2 regions of the Streptomyces sp. NPDC057428 genome follow, and region 2 is predicted to be linked to the other one. Evidence: riboswitches for the same ligand, from Rfam matches in the RefSeq annotation. Region 2 holds a riboswitch; the other holds the start of a gene.

Region 1 (8,705 bases), on a different contig from region 2:
CCGGCTGGACCAGGCGCTCGGCCAGGATACGGGCGCCGTCCAGGGTGCGCTGCTGGCGCTCCTTGAACTCCTCGGTCGCCGCGACCTTGAACGAGACGGCCTTGGCCGCGATCACGTGTTCCAGCGGACCACCCTGCTGACCGGGGAAGACCGCCGAGTTGATCTTCTTGGCGAGCTCCTGCGTCGACAGGATGACGCCACCGCGCGGACCGCCGAGGGTCTTGTGCGTGGTCGTCGTCACGACGTGGGCGTGCGGCACCGGGTTGGGGTGCAGACCCGCGGCCACGAGGCCCGCGAAGTGCGCCATGTCGACCATCAGGTACGCGCCGACCTCGTCCGCGATGCGGCGGAAGGCGGCGAAGTCCAGCTGGCGGGGGTAGGCGGACCAGCCGGCCACGATGAGCTTCGGCTTCGACTCCTTGGCGAGACGCTCGACCTCAGCCATGTCCACGACTCCGGTGTCGTCGACGTGGTAGGGGACCACGTTATAGAGCTTGCCGGAGAAGTTGATCTTCATGCCGTGGGTCAGGTGACCGCCGTGGGCCAGGTTGAGACCCATGATCGTGTCGCCCGGCTTCAGCAGCGCGAACATCGCGGCGGCATTGGCCTGCGCACCCGAGTGCGGCTGGACGTTCGCGGCCTCGGCGCCGAAGAGCGCCTTGATGCGGTCGATCGCGATCTGCTCGACCACGTCGACGTGCTCGCAGCCACCGTAGTAGCGGCGGCCGGGGTAGCCCTCGGCGTACTTGTTCGTGAGGACCGAGCCCTGCGCCTCCATGACGGCCACCGGAGCGAAGTTCTCCGAGGCGATCATCTCGAGGGTGGACTGCTGACGGTGGAGCTCGGCGTCGACGGCGGCGGCGACGTCCGGGTCCAGCTCGTGCAGGGAGGAGTTGAGAAGCGACATCAGTGGGTCCCTTGGGGTCTCAGTTGCCGGAGAACGCGGTGTACTCGTCGGCGGAGAGAAGGTCCTTCGGCTCCTCCGCGACGCGCACCTTGAACAGCCAGCCGCCCTCGAAGGGGGCGGAGTTCACCAGCGACGGGTCGTCCACGACGTCCTGGTTGGCCGCGGTCACCTCGCCGGTAACCGGCGAGTACAGGTCGCTGACCGACTTGGTCGACTCCAGCTCACCGCAGGTCTCGCCCGCGGTCACCGTGTCACCGACCTCCGGGAGCTGGGCGTAGACGACGTCACCGAGCGCGTTGGCCGCGTACTCGGTGATCCCGACCGTGGCCACGCCGTCCTCGAGGGCCGACAGCCACTCGTGCTCCTTGCTGAACCGAAGCTGCTGGGGGTTGCTCATGACCTGAATTCTCCTGTACGCGGGGGAGTGCTGATGAACAGTGGTCTTACGGTGTGAGACACGACTGCGTCACGTGGACGCGCCGCGCCCGTGTCACTTGCGGCGCTTGTAGAACGGCAGCGCCACGACCTCGTAGGGCTCGTGCGTGCCCCGGATGTCGACGCCGACACCCTCGGTGCCGGGTTCGGCGTACGCCGCGTCCACGTAGGCCATGGCGATCGGCTTGCCCAGGGTGGGCGACGGGGCACCGGAGGTGACCTCGCCGACGACCTTCCCGCCTGCCATGACGGAGAAGCCCGCGCGGGGCACCCGGCGGCCCTCGGCGATCAGGCCCACGAGCTTGCGGGGCGGGGCGGCCTCCGCGCGCTCGGCCGCGGCGGACAGCGCCTCACGGCCGACGAAGTCGCCCTCCTTCTCGAACTTCACCACCCGGCCGAGGCCGGCGTCGAAGGGGGTCAGCGCCGTGGTGAGCTCGTGTCCGTACAGCGGCATGCCCGCTTCCAGGCGGAGCGTGTCGCGGCAGGAGAGCCCGCAGGGGATCAGGCCGTAGGGCGCGCCGGCCTCGGTGAGGGCCGTCCACAGCTGCTCGGCGTGCTCGGGGGCGACGAAGAGCTCGAAGCCGTCCTCGCCCGTGTAGCCGGTACGGGCGATGAGTGCGGGGACGCCCGCGACCGTGCCCGGCAGGCCCGCGTAGTACTTCAGTCCGTCCAGGTCGGCGTCCGTGACCGACTTCAGTACGGCGGGTGAGTCGGGCCCCTGTACGGCGAGCAGCGCGTAGGCCTCGCGGTCGTCCCGCACCTCGGTCTCGAAGCCCGCCGCGCGCTCGGTGAGTGTGTCCAGGACCAGCTGGGCGTTGCCGGCGTTGGCGACGACCATGAACTCGGTGTCCGCCAGGCGGTAGACGATCAGGTCGTCAAGGATCCCGCCGTCCGCCGCGACGATCATGGTGTAGCGGGCCCGGCCCACCCCGACGGTGGCGATGTTACCGACCAGCGCGTAGGCAAGGAAGGCGGAGGCCTGCGGGCCGGTGACGGTGATCTCGCCCATGTGCGACAGGTCGAACAGACCCGCCCGGGTGCGTACGGCGTTGTGCTCGTCGCGCTCGCTGGCGTACCGCAGCGGCATGTCCCAGCCCGCGAAGTCGGTCATGGTGGCGCCCAGCGACCGGTGCAGGGCGTCGAGGGCGGTGAGGCGGGGGGCGGCGCTCGGGGCAGTGCTCATGGACATGGCTCCAGGGCATGACGACAGAGGGTTGATCCCTCCCCATCTGTCATCGGAACCTGAGAGGTTCGCCGAGACCCCCTGAAAGGGTCCTGAAGGGTGATGTCCTTCGGGTTCGGCTTGCACCTTGGGTGGAGCCGCGTAGCGGCCCGCTTTTCAGATCTGCCTCATCCACGCGGTACGGGGCCTGAGAGATTCAAGGGAGGAACTTGCTCCTTCGGCGCCCGGCGCACACGGTGACCGGGACTCTCCCGCGCGGATTCAAACGGCCGGTATGCAATTGGCGGGGTCATCATCGCACGCATTGGGAGAGAGTGGGGCGTCCAGGTCCGTGCGGGTGCCCGAAGCCGGCCGACCGCGACACGTAACGTCCGGACCGGTTGTGCCGCATTACCTTTTCTTTACACTTCTTGTGCAGGTCAGTGGGTGAATCGGCAGGGGGACGGCGATGAGGTTGCAGCGCTACGCGACGACCACGGGGGTCACGCACGAGGTGATGCCCCGGCAGCCGGGTGTCCCGGCCGGGGAGGTGATGGGCGGGCCCGCGCCGGTGGTGCGTGACCTGCGGGGTGCGGAGGGGCAGGGGCCACGCAGTCTGGACTTCGCCGCCGGCGACGTGGTGGTGGTCTCGGGGCTGCCCGGCAGCGGCAAGTCGACCCTGATCCGGCGTGCGGTCGGGGAGCACGCGATCGACTCCCAGGACACCAGGGACCGCTGGGCGGCGGCTCTGCCCGGATTATTCCCGTACGCGCTCTACCGCCCCCTGGTGCGCGCGGCGCACTACGCCGGGCTGTGGCGCACCCTTCGCTCCGGGGCGTCCGCGGTCGTGCACGACTGCGGTACGCAGGCATGGGTGCGCCGCTGGCTGGCGCGTGAGGCCCGGCGCCGGGGCCGCGAACTCCACCTCGTGCTGCTCGACGTCGCCCCCGGGGTGGCGAGGCAAGGGCAGCGGGAGCGCGGGCGCGGGGTCTCCGGTTACGCCTTCGCCCGGCACCGGCGCGCGGTGAGGCGGCTGCTACGCGACACCGAGAGCGGACTGCTGCCGCCGGGGTGCGCTTCGGCGGTGCTGCTCGACCGGGAGTCCGCAGGGGCCGTCGGCCGGATCACCTTCCCGGAGGCGCGGCTTCCGCGGGAGTAGCCGCCCGAGTGCGGCTCGGGCGGCTGGGCGTCACCGTTCGCATACGCACAGTTCGCGGCGGACCGGCTGGTTGTCCGGAATCTGGACACCGTGTCGGGTCCGGGTGCCCCTCCCGTCCGCGGCCGTGTATCCGGGGCTCGACCCGGTCTAAGGTTTCTGCCGCACAGCATGGCGAGAAAGGGACACAGACACCGTGGACATTCCGGCCCAGGCCGCGCCCCATCAGTCGAACGGATGGCCGGCCAACGAGCTCGAAGAAGTGCTCGGCGCCTCCATCGGCATACCCGGAGCAGGCGGCCGGCTGGTCGAGGTGCTCGGCCGCAGCCACGTCTGGGTGCCCCTACCGAACGGCGGCGGGCCCGGCAGCGCCGATCTGGACCTGCCGACCGTCGACATCGGCGGCGCCGCCTACGTCCCCGTGTTCAGCTCCGAGGCGCAGTTCCTCCAGTGCGTCGGAACGCACCTCTCCTTCACGGTGGCGCCCGCACGCGAGTTCGCCCGCGGACTGCCCCCGCAGGTCGGTATCGCGGTGAACCCCGGGGGCGTCGTCGGCCTGCCCCTGCCGCCGCCCGCCGTCGCGGAGCTCTGCCGGACCGGCCGCACCGCGCTGGACGGTTCCGCGAGCGGAGGCCGGGTGCGGCTGTTCCAGCCGGACTGGAAGGAGGACCCGGTCGACTTCCTGGCCGCGGTGTCCGCCGAGTTCCAGGCGACGGGCGTGGTGAGCACCGCCCGCCGGGCCCTGGCCAGCATCGAGGGCGACAGCCCCGTCCTGTTCGTCGGCGTCGAGTCCGCCGCCCTCGACGCCGCCGGGCAGAGCGCCCCGATGGACGCGCTCGGCCGAGCCCTCGGCCGCGTCCAGGTGCCCTGGCCGGTCAATCTCGTCCTGCTCGACGTGGCGCAGGACCCGGTGGGCGACTGGATGCTGGACAAGGTCCGCCCGTTCTACGTGCGCGAGGCGTACTGAGTGCGGAGTGGCGCTCCGCCACGTGGCGTCAGGACGGTGTCAGGGGCGGCGCATAAGCTGGTTTGATGGCCGGGCCGGTGCGCTCGGAAGCGGCGTTACGGCACCGCGGAGCACGCGGGCGGCGGAACAGCGGATCGAAGAGGGGCGGGACCCAGGGTGAGTGCGTCAGGCACGGGGGCGGCCGATGGGGTATCCCCTGCTCACGGGGGTCCCCCCGCTCAAGCGAAGCAGAGAGCTCGGGGAGACGTCGAGCACATGCTGCGCCAAGTGACCCCCGGGCGCCTCGACATGTACGAGGAACTGCTGAGGTCCCTGGCCGGGGGACAGGTCTGGATGCTGCTCTGGCACGGCACGGCGGGCTCCCCCTACGCGCAGTACGGCAACATGGCCGTCGAGGGCCTCGGTTACGCCCCCTGCGTGACCTCGGCCCAGGAGCTCGCCGCGAGCGGCTGGAACAGGGCCCACGAGGTCACGACCGGCCGTGACATCGCCCGTTCTCTCTTCCCTGACCGCTGGGGCATCTGGCTCAACCCGCACGCCCCGGGTGGCGGCGTCGGCATCCCCTGGCTGGACCTGCGGCGTATCGCGACCGGCCTCGACCGCATGCCCGCGGGCCCGTTGCGGCTGTCCGAACCAGCCATCGAGATCCCGCAGTTCTACGCCCTGCTGTCGCAGAACGCCCATCGCACCCCCGCGGTCCGTGCGCTGAGGCGCGCCTGGGTGCAGCCCGCGCTCGGCGTCCCGTACCTCGCGATCGGGCTCGACCTCTACGACACCGGCCGGCCGTCCGTCGACGCGGTGCGCGCGATGATGCAGCAGTCGATCGGTGTGGTGCCCGACGGCCTGCCCGTCTCCACGGTCTCGATGTCCGACGAGTACGACCCGGTCGCGATGTGGCTCCGTGCCAACTCCCGCCCGTTCTACGACCGCGAGGCCCACGCCCCCGCACCCGCCACGGGTTACGGCTACCCGCCGGCCCCCGGCCCGGCCTCCCGGGCGTACTGACGGGGCGTCGGCCGCCGACACGGCCGAAGGCCAATTGGCCACCACATCAACGCGCTTGCGCGGCATGTCCGCTATGGCGGATTAGGGGCCGAGAGGTCCGCTCACGAGGCACAGCTGTCCGGATAACGGAAGCCTCTGGACAGCATCACGTTTGAGCAAACATTCCCCGTCAGGTCTGGCGGGTGATCGCCAAGTGACTTCAGACTCCACACAGCAGGTGTTCCCTGCCCCGCGCATCCCTCCTTCAAACAGGGCCAGTTCGGGGGTGTGCGATCACGTGTGTCACGTTTTGTACGAGCCGCTACAGCGGCGGTCATGGGCCGGCCACCGTCGGCCGAGAGGGGTCTCCACCGCAATGACGGCACCTATCGAGACCACCAGGGCGGATGTGCAGCCCGAAGCGGTGCTGGAAGGCGCCCCGCGCAAGCAGATCGAGGGCCGTTCGCTCGGCCGGATCGCCTGGACCCGCTTCAAGCGGGACAAGGCCGCTATGGCCGGTGGCGTCGTTGTCGTGCTGCTGATCCTCACCGCCCTGCTGTCCAAGCCGCTCCAGGCGCTCCTCGGGCTCGATCCCGACGCCTTCAACCAGAGCCTGGTCGACCCCGTACTGCTGGCGCCCAAGGGGGACTTCGGCGGCATCAGCTTGGACCACCCGTTCGGGGTCGAGCCGCAGACGGGCCGCGACATCCTGGCGCGCATCCTCGAGGGCTCCTGGGTCTCGCTGGTGGTCGCCGTCGGTTCCACGCTGCTCTCGGTCGTGATCGGTGTTGTCATGGGCGTCGTCGCGGGCTTCTACGGCGGCTGGGTGGACAGCTTCATCAGCCGGCTGATGGACACCTTCCTGGCGTTCCCGCTGCTGCTCTTCGCGATCTCCATCTCGGCCTCCCTGCAGGGAGAGGCGTTCGGGCTGCAGGGGCTCACGCTGCGGATCGCGGTTCTGATCTTCGTCATCGGCTTCTTCAGCTGGCCCTACATCGGCCGCATCGTCCGCGCCCAGACCTTGTCGCTCCGCGAGCGGGAGTTCGTCGAGGCCGCGAAGTCGCTCGGCGCCCGCGGTCCCTTCATCCTCTTCCGGGAACTGCTGCCGAACCTGATCGCGCCGATCCTGGTCTACGCGACGCTCCTGATCCCCACGAACATCCTCTTCGAGGCATCCCTCAGCTTCCTCGGCGTCGGTATCGCGCCGCCGCAGGCCTCCTGGGGCGGAATGCTCACCCAGGCGGTCGACCTCTACGAGGTCGACCCGATGTTCATGGTCATCCCCGGCATGGCGATCTTCATCACCGTGCTGGCCTTCAATCTGCTGGGGGACGGGCTGCGCGACGCACTCGACCCTCGTGGCAAGTAATCGCGGCCATGCCGCACCGTTCGATCGAGGGGGCTTTCCTCAGCATGAGAAACAGAAAGACAGCTTCGGCCATAGCCGTTGCCGTTGCAGTGGCGCTCGGCGCGTCCGCCTGCAGCAGCAGTGACAAGGACACCGACGGAGCGGGGGGCGGCGGCGGGGGCAAGGCCGACGCCGGTCTGACGTCGATCGTCAACCCGACTGCCAAGAAGGGGGGGACGGTCACCTTCGAGCACTCCAGTGGTCCCGACTCCCTGGACCCGGGCAACACGTACTACGGCTGGGTGCAGAACTTCTCCCGCCTGTACGGCCGTTCCCTGGTGACCTTCAAGCCGGCCGCCGGCAAGGAGAGCCTGGAGGTCGTCCCCGACCTCGCGACCGGCCTGGGCAAGGCCAGCGCGGACGCCAAGACCTGGACCTACACGATCCGCAAGGGCGTGAAGTTCGAGGACGGCACGGAGATCACCTCGAAGGACGTCAAGTACGCCGTCGAGCGCTCCAACTTCGCGCCGGAGGCCCTCTCGAACGGTCCGACCTACTTCAAGGCGTACCTCGAAGGCGGCGACAAGTACAAGGGTCCGTACAAGGACAAGTCCCCTGAGGGCCTCAAGTCCATCGAGACCCCGGACGACTACACGATCGTCTTCAAGCTGAACAAGCCGTTCGCGGACATGGACTACCTCGCCGCCTTCTCGCAGACCGCTCCGGTCCCGCAGAAGGCCGACAAGGGCGCCAGCTACGTCCAGAAGATGATCTCCTCCGGTCCGTACAAGTTCTCGGCCTACGACGAGAGCAAGGGCGCGACGCTGGTCCGCAACCCGGAGTGGGACCCGAAGACGGACCCGATCCGCAAGGCGCTGCCGGACAAGATCGAGCTCAAGCTCAACGTCAACGCCACCACGGTCGACGACCACCTCCTCAACGACGTGATCACGGCTGACGCCGGAGGCACCGGTCTGCAGTCCAAGACCCAGCCCAAGGTCCTCGTGAAGGCCGCCGAGAAGGCCAAGACGGACAACCCGTACGCCGGCGCCTTGCAGTACCTGGCGCTGAACGTCAACGTGAAGCCGTTCGACAACGTCGAGTGCCGCAAGGCCGTGCAGTACGTCGTCGACAAGCGGAGCATGGTGGACGCGATCGGTGGCTCGGTCAAGGGTGACCCGGCCACCACGGTCATCCCCCCGACCGTCGCCGGTTACAAGAAGTTCGACCTCTACCCGTCCGAGGGCAGTAAGGGCGACGTCGCCAAGGCGAAGGAACACCTGGCCAAGTGCGGTCAGCCCAAGGGCTTCAAGACCACGCTGACGGCGCGTTCGGACCGCCCTGACGAGATCACCGCGGCCACCCAGCTCCAGAACAGCCTGAAGCAGATCGGTGTCACGGCGGACATCAAGCAGTTCCCGGCCGACAAGTACTTCACCGACTTCGCGGGTGTCCCGGCCTGGGTCCACAAGAACAACGCGGGCATGATGATGATGGCGTGGGGCGCCGACTGGCCGACCGGCTTCGGCTTCCTCGACCAGATCGTGAACGGCTCGGCCATCAAGCCGTCCGGTGGCACGAACCTGATGGAGCTCAACGACAAGGGGATCAACGAGCTCCTCGTCAAGGGCATCGGCACCGTCGACACCACGGCGCGCAACGCGGCGTGGGGCGAGGTGGACCAGAAGGTCATGGAGAACGCCTCCGTCGTCCCGCTCTTCTACCGCAAGAACCTGCTCTACCGTC
Region 2 (8,705 bases):
CCCCGAACTCCCGCTCCCCGTCCACGTGCTGGACCGGGTCGTGCCGCACGAGGCAGCACCCCTCACCCGCCTCGCGGGCTGGCGGTTCCTCATCCGGAGCAAGGAACGCGCCGTCGCCGCCGCGGACATCTTGCTGACCGCCGACGGCTGGACCTTCTCCCACTTCTTCGAGGGCCCGTACATCGTCTCCACCGAAATCGCCGTACGGCAGGCCGAGTCGGCGACGACGCACTACCAGCCGCGGCTGCTCTCGATTCCCGAGCTGTACATGCTCACGCTGTGGCTGCACCGCGACACCGAGGACGACGCCGGCGCCGGCGCGCTCGCACCGAACGACGTGCTGGTGCCCCTCGCTCCCGCGCCTCCCGGCATCACGCCGCACCGTCCGCACCGGGTCGCGGACCTGCTGCCGGTCATGACACTGCGTGTCACCCCGGCTCCGCTACCCGGTCTCCTCGGCACGCCCGCCTGATCCTCGGCGTCACGTGCCCCCGCCGAACAGTTCGGCGGGGGCACACGTGTACCCGGCCGGACTAGTCCGGCCGGGTCACCCTGAACCATCCGAACGGACAGTGGAGTTGGATTGAACCGTCCGGCCGGGTGATGCGTCATGGGAGGAGAACAGCAGCTGCAGCGAAATCCCTGCGGATCGACGCCCGTAGGGCAACACTGGGAACGGACCGACTTGATACGGGGGCGGCCATGAACACCTCGTCCAGCCGCAGGACACTCGAATCGACGCAGCGAAAGAACCCATCCATGTGCCAGCACCAGCCACCCTGCCCGACCGCCGACTCCAACGACCGGGAGGCCGCGCGCCTCATGGCCCACCACCCGGAACAGGGCTGGAGCCTGCTGTGCAACGGCGTCCTGCTCTTCGAGGACACCGGCGAGCTGCTCCCGGACGGCCAGATCATCGCGCCCCACCGGCCCCTGAAGAGCGGTCAGGTGGTGAAGGCCGCCTGACCGCGGCCGGGAACACAGGGGGCCGGCCCGGAGAACTCTCCGAACCGGCCCCGACGCGCGTCCGAGTGCCTACTGGTCGTACTCGTCCAGGGGCGGGCAGGAACAGACCAGGTTGCGGTCACCGAACGCACCGTCGATCCGGCGCACCGGCGGCCAGTACTTGTCCGAGGGCGTGACACCGGCCGGGAAGACAGCCTCTTCGCGGCTGTAGGCGTGCGTCCACTCCCCGCCGAGCGCGGCCGCGGTGTGCGGGGCGTTGCTCAGCGGGTTGTCATCGCCGGTCCAGGTGCCGTCGGCGACCTTCTCGATCTCGCCGCGGATGGCGATCATCGTGTCGCAGAACCGGTCGAGCTCCGCGAGGTCCTCGCTCTCGGTGGGCTCGATCATCAGCGTGCCGGCCACCGGGAACGACATGGTCGGCGAGTGGAAGCCGTAGTCGATCAGCCGCTTCGCCACGTCGTCGATGCTGACACCGGTCGCCTTGGAGATGGGCCGCAGGTCGACGATGCACTCGTGCGCGACCAGGCCGGCCGGGCCGTTGTACAGGATCGGGAAGTGCGGTTCCAGCCGCTTGGCGATGTAGTTGGCCGCGAGTACGGCCACCTGCGTCGCCCGCTTCAGCCCCTCGCCCCCCATGAGGCGCACGTACGCCCACGAGATGGGCAGGATGCCGGCCGAGCCCCACGGGGCCGCCGAGATCGGTCCGACACCCGTCTCCGGGCCCGCGGCGGGCTGCAGCGGGTGGTTGGGGAGGTAGGGCGCCAGGTGGGCGCGCACACCGACCGGGCCGACGCCCGGGCCGCCGCCGCCGTGCGGGATGCAGAACGTCTTGTGCAGGTTGAGGTGCGACACGTCACCGCCGAAGTGGCCGGGCTTGGCGAGACCGACCAGCGCGTTGAGGTTGGCGCCGTCCACGTAGACCTGGCCGCCGGCGTCGTGCACCTCGCCGCAGATGTCAGCGACGTGCTCCTCGAAGACCCCGTGCGTGGAGGGGTAGGTGATCATGAGGACGGCGAGTTCGTCGCGGTGCTTCGCGATCTTGTCGCGGAGGTCCGCGATGTCGACCTCGCCGTCGTCGGCGGTCTTGACCACGACGACCTTCATGCCGGCCATCACGGCGCTCGCCGCGTTGGTGCCGTGCGCCGAGGACGGGATCAGGCAGACCGTACGACCGTGGTCCCCGTTGGCGCGGTGGTAAGCGCGCACGGCCAGGAGACCGGCGAACTCGCCCTGCGAGCCGGCGTTCGGCTGGATCGAGACGGCGTCGTAGCCGGTGACCTCGGCAAGGCGCTCCTCGAGCTCACGGATGAGGGTGAGGAAGCCCTGCGCCTGCTCGGCCGGCGCGAACGGGTGCAGCGCACCGAACTCGGGCCAGGTGATCGACTCCATCTCGGCGGTGGCGTTGAGCTTCATGGTGCAGGAGCCGAGCGGGATCATGCCGCGGTCCAGAGCGTAGTCCCGGTCGGCGAGCTTGCGCAGGTAGCGCAGCATCGCCGTCTCGGAGCGGTGCTGGTGGAAGACTGGGTGGGTGAGGACGGCGTCGGTGCGCAGCCGGTCCTCGGGGAGAGCGTCGGGCGTCGAGCCGTCCAGCGCCTCGATGTCCCCTTCCGCCCCGAAGGCCGCCCAGACCGCGGAGATCGCGCTGCGCGTGGTGGTCTCGTCGCAGGCGACGGAGACGTGGTCGCCGTCGACGAGGCGCAGGTTCACCCCGCGCCCGCGCGCGGCGGTGACCACGTCGGCCGCCGCGCCGGGGACGCGGACGGTGAGGGTGTCGAAGTACGCGTCGTGCACGACGTCGATCCCTGAGGCACGCAGTCCGCCGGCCAGGATGGCGGCGAAGCGGTGCGTGCGCCGCGCGATCGTGCGCAGGCCGTCGGGACCGTGGTAGACGGCGTACATGCCGGCCATGACCGCGAGCAGCACCTGGGCGGTGCAGATGTTGCTGGTGGCCTTCTCACGGCGGATGTGCTGCTCACGCGTCTGCAGGGCCAGGCGGTAGGCCTTGTTGCCGTCAGCGTCGACGGAGACGCCGACGAGGCGGCCGGGGAGGCTGCGGGCGAACTTCTCGCGTACGGCCATGAAGCCCGCGTGCGGTCCGCCGAAGCCCATGGGGACTCCGAAGCGCTGCGTGGTGCCCACCGCGATGTCCGCGCCGAGCTCACCGGGCGAGGTGAGCAGGGTCAGCGCCAGCAGGTCCGCGGCGACGGAGACGATCGCCCCGAGCTCGTGCGCCTGGTCGATGACCGGCTTGATGTCGCGCACCGCACCGGACGCGCCCGGGTACTGGAGGAGCACACCGAACACGCCCCGCTCGGCGATCTCGGCCGGGATACCGTCAGAGAGGTCGGCGACGACCACCTCGACGCCGGTCGGCTCGGCGCGGGTCTCGATCACGGCGACGGTCTGCGGCAGGGTGTCGGCGTCGACCAGGAAGACGCCGTCCTTCACCTTGCCGACGCGCCGCGCCAGTGCCATCGCTTCCGCGGCGGCCGTGCCCTCGTCCAGGAGCGAGGCACCCGAGGTCGGGAGCCCCGTCAGGTCGGCGACCATCGTCTGGAAGTTCAGCAGGGCTTCCAGGCGGCCCTGGGAGATCTCCGGCTGATACGGCGTGTAGGCCGTGTACCAGGCAGGGTTCTCCATGACGTTCCGCAGGATGACCGGCGGGGTGAACGTGCCGTAGTAGCCGAGCCCGATCATCGGGGTGAGCACCTGGTTACGGTCCGCGAGACTCCGCAGCTCGGCCAGGACCTCGGCCTCGGTGCGCGCCGCGGGAAGGTCGAGCGCCTCGGCGCTCCGGATCACGTCGGGCACCGCGGCGGCGGTCAGCTCGTCGAGGGAGCCGTAGCCGACCTGGGCCAGCATCTTCGCCTGGGCCTCGGCATCGGGCCCGATGTGGCGCTGCTCGAAGGGGATGCCCTGCTCCAGCTGGGAGAGCGGAGTGCGACGGGGGGTCATGATGGAGGCCTCCTGGTCTGTCACGACCTGCGAGGGGCGCCACGGCGTGGCTGCCCGTACGGCCTCCCCCTCTGTCATCTCGACCTGAGAGCTTCACCGGCACGCCCTGCGGCACACCGGCTTTCACCGTCGGTGAGGGCGGTGCCCGCCGCGGCTGGTGCCGCATGGACTCCGTCCTGCTTTCCAGAGTGGCCTTGTCCGTGCGGTACGGGGGCCTGAGAGATTCCGGGGAGGAGTTGCTCCTTCGGCGCCTCCGGATCGCTCCGAAGGACTCTCCCGCGCGGGGTCAGCAGCCGTGTTCCAGCCTACCAGCGGGCCGGGCGATGCCCGTCTCGAGTGGCCGACGGCCCGGATCTGGCCTTTTGTAGTGCCTGTGGAGCAGTCGCGACCACCCTGACGCAGTTGCGAGCAGTGGGAGGCACCGTGCAGACCGACATCGATCCGCGCAGCCTGATCGGCCGCAAGGCCTTCGACCGCCTAGGTGCCAAGATCGGAACCGTGGACGAGGTCTATCTCGACGACGCGACGGGTGTGCCCGAATGGGCCGCGGTACGCACCGGCCTGTTCACCCGGGACGCGTTCGTCCCGCTGGAGCCGAGCGAACTCGTCGACGGCTCGCTGGTGATCCCCTTCGACCGGGCGCTGATCAAGGATGCGCCGGACTTCGGGGTGGGCCGCCACCTCTCACCCGAGCAGGAGCTGCAGCTCTACCGCCACTACGGGCTGGACTCCGCCGCGCCCGGCTCGCCCGCCCCTGACAGGGACTTCGGAAGGCTGGCCGGCCACGAGGAGTAGTCCACCGGATCCCGCACGAGGGGAAGGGGATCAGCCGGCTGGAGCTCCGGGTCGTCGACCCGGAACGTGCGCACCCTTCCCGGCGCCGTCCACGGTTCCTCGAACCGCACGGTGACCCTGCCGACACCGCTGCCCTGCACCCAGCCGTGCCCGTGCACCTCGTGCCGTACGTCGTGTCCGGCGGGCCAGCGGCGGGCGGAGAGCAGCACGGCGCCCTCCAGAGCCTCCTCCTCGCCGGTGGCAGCGGGTTCGGCCGGGACGGCGTCGGCCGCTGCGGACACCCCGGCCTGCTCAGCCTCAGCCGCCTGCGCGAACAGGTCCTCCTGCGTGAAGTCGGCGAGCCCCGTGACTCCGACCCCGAGCAGCCGCACGCCGCCGGTGGTGTCCACGGCCTCCAGGAGCCTGGCGGCGGCCTCCCTTACCACCCCGGGGTCGTCGGTGGGGCCCCGCAGGGTCTCGGACCTGGTGAGCGTCGAGAAGTCGTAGCGGCGCACCTTGAGCACAACCGTCCGGCCGGACCGCCCGGCGCCGCGCAGCCGCCGCACACAGCGGTCCGCGAGGCGTTCCACCTCGGTCCTGACCCGGACGCGGTCGTGCAGGTCGACGTCGAAGGTGTCCTCGACCGAGACCGACTTCGCGTCGCGCTCCGCGATGACGGGACGGTCGTCGAAGCCCCGGGCCATGCGGTGGAGCGCGACCCCGTGCGCCTTGCCCAGCAGGCGCACGAGCTCCGCCTCACCGGCCTCCGCGAGGTCCTGGACCACGGTCATCCCGGCTCGCCGGAGATGGTCACCGGTGGCAGGTCCCACACCGGGAAGGATCCGCACGGACTTCGGCGCGAGGAGCTCTCGCTCGGTGCCCGGCTCGATCAGCATCAGCCCGTCGGGCTTCGCCTCCTCCGAGGCGATCTTGGCCAGCATCTTCGACCCGGCCAGGCCGACGGATCCGCTGAGTCCCGTGACCGCCCTGATCACCGTGCGCAACTGCAGGCCGAGGGCGCGTGCCGAGGCGGAGTCGTCCGCGACGCCGCCGGCCTCCAGATCGACGAAGGCCTCGTCCAGGCTGAGCGGCTCGACGAGCGGGGAGAGCCGGCCGAGCAGCTCCATCACCTGGTCGCTGACGGTCCGGTACAGCGCGAAGCGCGGAACCAGATACGCCGCGTTGGGCGCCAGTCGTCTGGCCTGCGCCATCGGCATCGCCGAGTGCACACCCAGGCGCCGGGCCTCGTATGACGCGGTGGCGACCACGCCCCGCATGCCGAGGCCGCCCACCACCACCGGTTTGCCACGCAGGCTGGGCTTCGCCGCCTGCTCAGCAGAGGCGTAGAAGGCATCCATGTCCAGATGCAGGATGGTGGGCACTGGTCTCACATGGACCGATGCTGCCCTACACCACTGACAACCGCCCCGCACGGCACGTGCGGGGCGGTTGTCAGTGGCGATGCCGTCTCAGCCCGCGCGGTTGCGCCGCCGGGCCAGTTCGTCGGCGGGGTTGTTGCCGACCAGCGTCTCGCCGGTGTCGATGCGCTCGCCATGGAGCTGCGAGAGTGCCACGTCGACGTCCCGCCAGACAACGCCGACGGCGATGCCGAAGATCCCCTGTCCTCCCTGGAGGAGACTGACGACCTCGTCGGGCGAGGAGCACTCGTAGACCGTCGCCCCGTCGCTCATGAGGGTCATCCGCTCAAGATCCGTGAACCCGCGGGCCCGCAGATGCTGGACGGTGGTGCGAATGTTCTGGAGCGCCACACCTGTGTCCAGGAACCGTTTGACGATCTTGAGGAGTACGACGTCCCTGAAACTGTAGAGACGCTGAGTCCCCGAACCGTACGCCGGACGCACACTCGGCTCCACGAGCCCCGTGCGTGCCCAGTAGTCGAGCTGTCGGTAGGTGATCCCGGCCGCCGCGCACGCTGTGGGCCCCCGATAGCCGATGTCCCCTGCCACTGCCACACCGTCCGCTGCCACCACTGCCGGCTGAACCGGCTGTCTGATGGAGTGGCCGGCCGCACTGCCGTGCTGCCGGTACGGCCCACCCTCAGCCGTACCGTCGCCGCTGCTTCTCACGCCGACCTCCGTCCTTGACCTGCCATCTCGAAGGTAGGCAGTCACCAGGGGTGCGTCAACGATCGCCACACTCGGCACGCCGAGTGATAATCACCCTGAGGGTGGTTTCCCGTGACTGATTTCCGGGAACGGCTTGTCGGATGCGCTGATGCCGGCCACCGGCGGACGGTCACTGGCTGTTGGTACCGAAGTCCTCCGGCGAGATCTGGTCGAGGAACTCGCGGAACTTCTCCACCTCGTCCTCCTGCTCGTCGGGAATGGCGATGCCGGCGTCGTCGAGCACACCGTCACTGCCGTAGATAGGCGTACCGGTGCGCAGGGCGAGCGCTATGGCGTCGGAAGGCCGCGCGCTCACCTCGACACCACTGGCGAAGACCAGCTCCGCGTAGAAGACCCCTTCCCTGAGGTCCGTGATCCGGACCTCGGTGAGCTCCTGGCCCACGGCCTCGAGCACATCCTTGAAGAGATCATGGGTCAGCGGCCTGGCCGGAGCCATGCCCTGCTGGGCGAAGGCGATCGCGGTCGCTTCCCCAGGGCCGATCCAAATAGGGAGGTACCGGTCGCCTCCCACTTCACGCAGGAGCACGATCGGTTGGTTGGAGGGCATTTCCACCCGGACACCCACAACGTCGAGCTCGTTCACACAGCAACCCTAGGACGTGCTCGCCATGTTTGGATAGTCGGGCCCCTCCGGACTCAGTGGAAGCCGGCCTTGAGCGCCGTCTGCACGAGTGCCGCGTGGAGCCGGACGGACAGGTCCGCAAGCTCCCTCGCGGTGGCCTCCGCATGGGCCCTGGTCTGCGGATTCCGGTGTCGGCGCAGGGGCGCGACCACCTGCTCGACCAGACCGGCCTCCCGCTCGGCGGCGGCCTTCACAGCCCGTAGATGCCGGGGTTCCAGGCCGAATCGGCCCAGATCCGCCACCAGCCTGGCCACGGTCACGGCCTCGGCGTCGTAGCTGCCCCCTGCCGCGGGCGCGACCAGGGCGTACGCCTCCCACTCGACGAGCTGCTCCTCGCTGATCCCGGCGGCCGCCAGGAGCTCGGAGCGTCCGATGCGGGAGGCTGTGGTCCGTCCGGCGCCCTGGTCCCAGGGAGCATCGCCGGGCTCGCCCGGTGCTCCTCCGGAGGGCAGGGTGGGCTGTTCACCGCGCTCCAAGGCGTCCAGGTGCTCCCGGATGACCTTGAGCGGCAGATAGTGGTCCCGCTGCATCCGCAGGACCTGGGCCAGCCGCTCGACGTCGGCGGAACAGAACTTCCGGTAGCCCGATGGTGTCCGCTCCGGCTCGACGAGCCCTTCCGCCTCCAGGAAGCGGATCTTGGAGATGGTGACTTCGGGGAACTCGTCGCGCAGCTGGAGGAGCACCGTGCCGATGCTCATCGCACGCTCGACCGCGGCGGCGGTGCCGTGACCGGCACCGCCTGTCGGTGTTCGCAGCATGGACCTTCCTGGGGGTCCCCCCGGACGGAGTCCGGGGAAGGGTCACACGCCTCGCTGACTCGCGTAGAAGACCAGTCGGTACTTCCCGATCTGGACTTCGTCGCCGTTGGACAGCGCGACGGAATCGATGCGCTCACGGTTGACGTAGGTGCCGTTGAGACTGCCGACGTCGCCCACCGTGAAACTACCGTCCGAATTCCTGTGGAACTCCACATGGCGCCGCGACACGGTCACGTCGTCCAGGAAGATGTCACCCTGCGGGTGCCGGCCGGCCGTCGTCAGGTCACCGTCCAGCAGGAACCGGCTGCCCGAGTTGGGGCCTCGGCGGACCACCAGGAGCGCCGATCCCGCAGGCAGGGCGTCGACCGCGGCCTGAGCCTCGGGCGAGAGCGACGGAAGGACCGTCTGGCCTGTCGCCTCGGCCTCGTACGCCTCGATGCCGGAGATCGAGATCGTCGACGTCGTTTCCGAGGCGCGCTCGGG

The links. Region 2 has a riboswitch for glycine ahead of gcvP (aminomethyl-transferring glycine dehydrogenase). Riboswitches for the same ligand answer to the same signal wherever they lie in the genome.
Region 1: it holds a riboswitch for glycine, as region 2 does, so the genes downstream of both, gcvT (glycine cleavage system aminomethyltransferase GcvT) here and gcvP (aminomethyl-transferring glycine dehydrogenase) in region 2, are expected to answer to the same signal.

The regions. Positions count from the first base shown of each region.
Region 1 is NZ_JBHVCT010000102.1:409-9,113, forward strand. Features, by position in the region: gene glyA (serine hydroxymethyltransferase) at 1-907, opposite strand, end outside; gene gcvH (glycine cleavage system protein GcvH) at 927-1,304, opposite strand; gene gcvT (glycine cleavage system aminomethyltransferase GcvT) at 1,398-2,525, opposite strand; glycine riboswitch at 2,692-2,789, opposite strand; gene ACFU5K_RS27485 (AAA family ATPase) at 2,974-3,663, shown strand; gene ACFU5K_RS27490 (enhanced serine sensitivity protein SseB) at 3,857-4,627, shown strand; gene ACFU5K_RS27495 (enhanced serine sensitivity protein SseB C-terminal domain-containing protein) at 4,784-5,632, shown strand; gene ACFU5K_RS27500 (ABC transporter permease) at 5,988-6,980, shown strand; gene ACFU5K_RS27505 (ABC transporter substrate-binding protein) at 7,025-8,705, shown strand, end outside.
Region 2 is NZ_JBHVCT010000011.1:6,311-15,015, reverse strand. Features, by position in the region: gene ACFU5K_RS06715 (hypothetical protein) at 1-472, shown strand, start outside; gene ACFU5K_RS06710 (DUF5999 family protein) at 760-966, shown strand; gene gcvP (aminomethyl-transferring glycine dehydrogenase) at 1,036-3,921, opposite strand; glycine riboswitch at 4,115-4,210, opposite strand; gene ACFU5K_RS06700 (PRC-barrel domain-containing protein) at 4,345-4,716, shown strand; gene ACFU5K_RS06695 (DNA polymerase IV) at 4,638-6,086, opposite strand; gene ACFU5K_RS06690 (MerR family transcriptional regulator) at 6,165-6,782, opposite strand; gene ACFU5K_RS06685 (bifunctional nuclease family protein) at 6,952-7,425, opposite strand; gene ACFU5K_RS06680 (MerR family transcriptional regulator) at 7,479-8,222, opposite strand; gene ACFU5K_RS06675 (FHA domain-containing protein) at 8,265-8,705, opposite strand, start outside.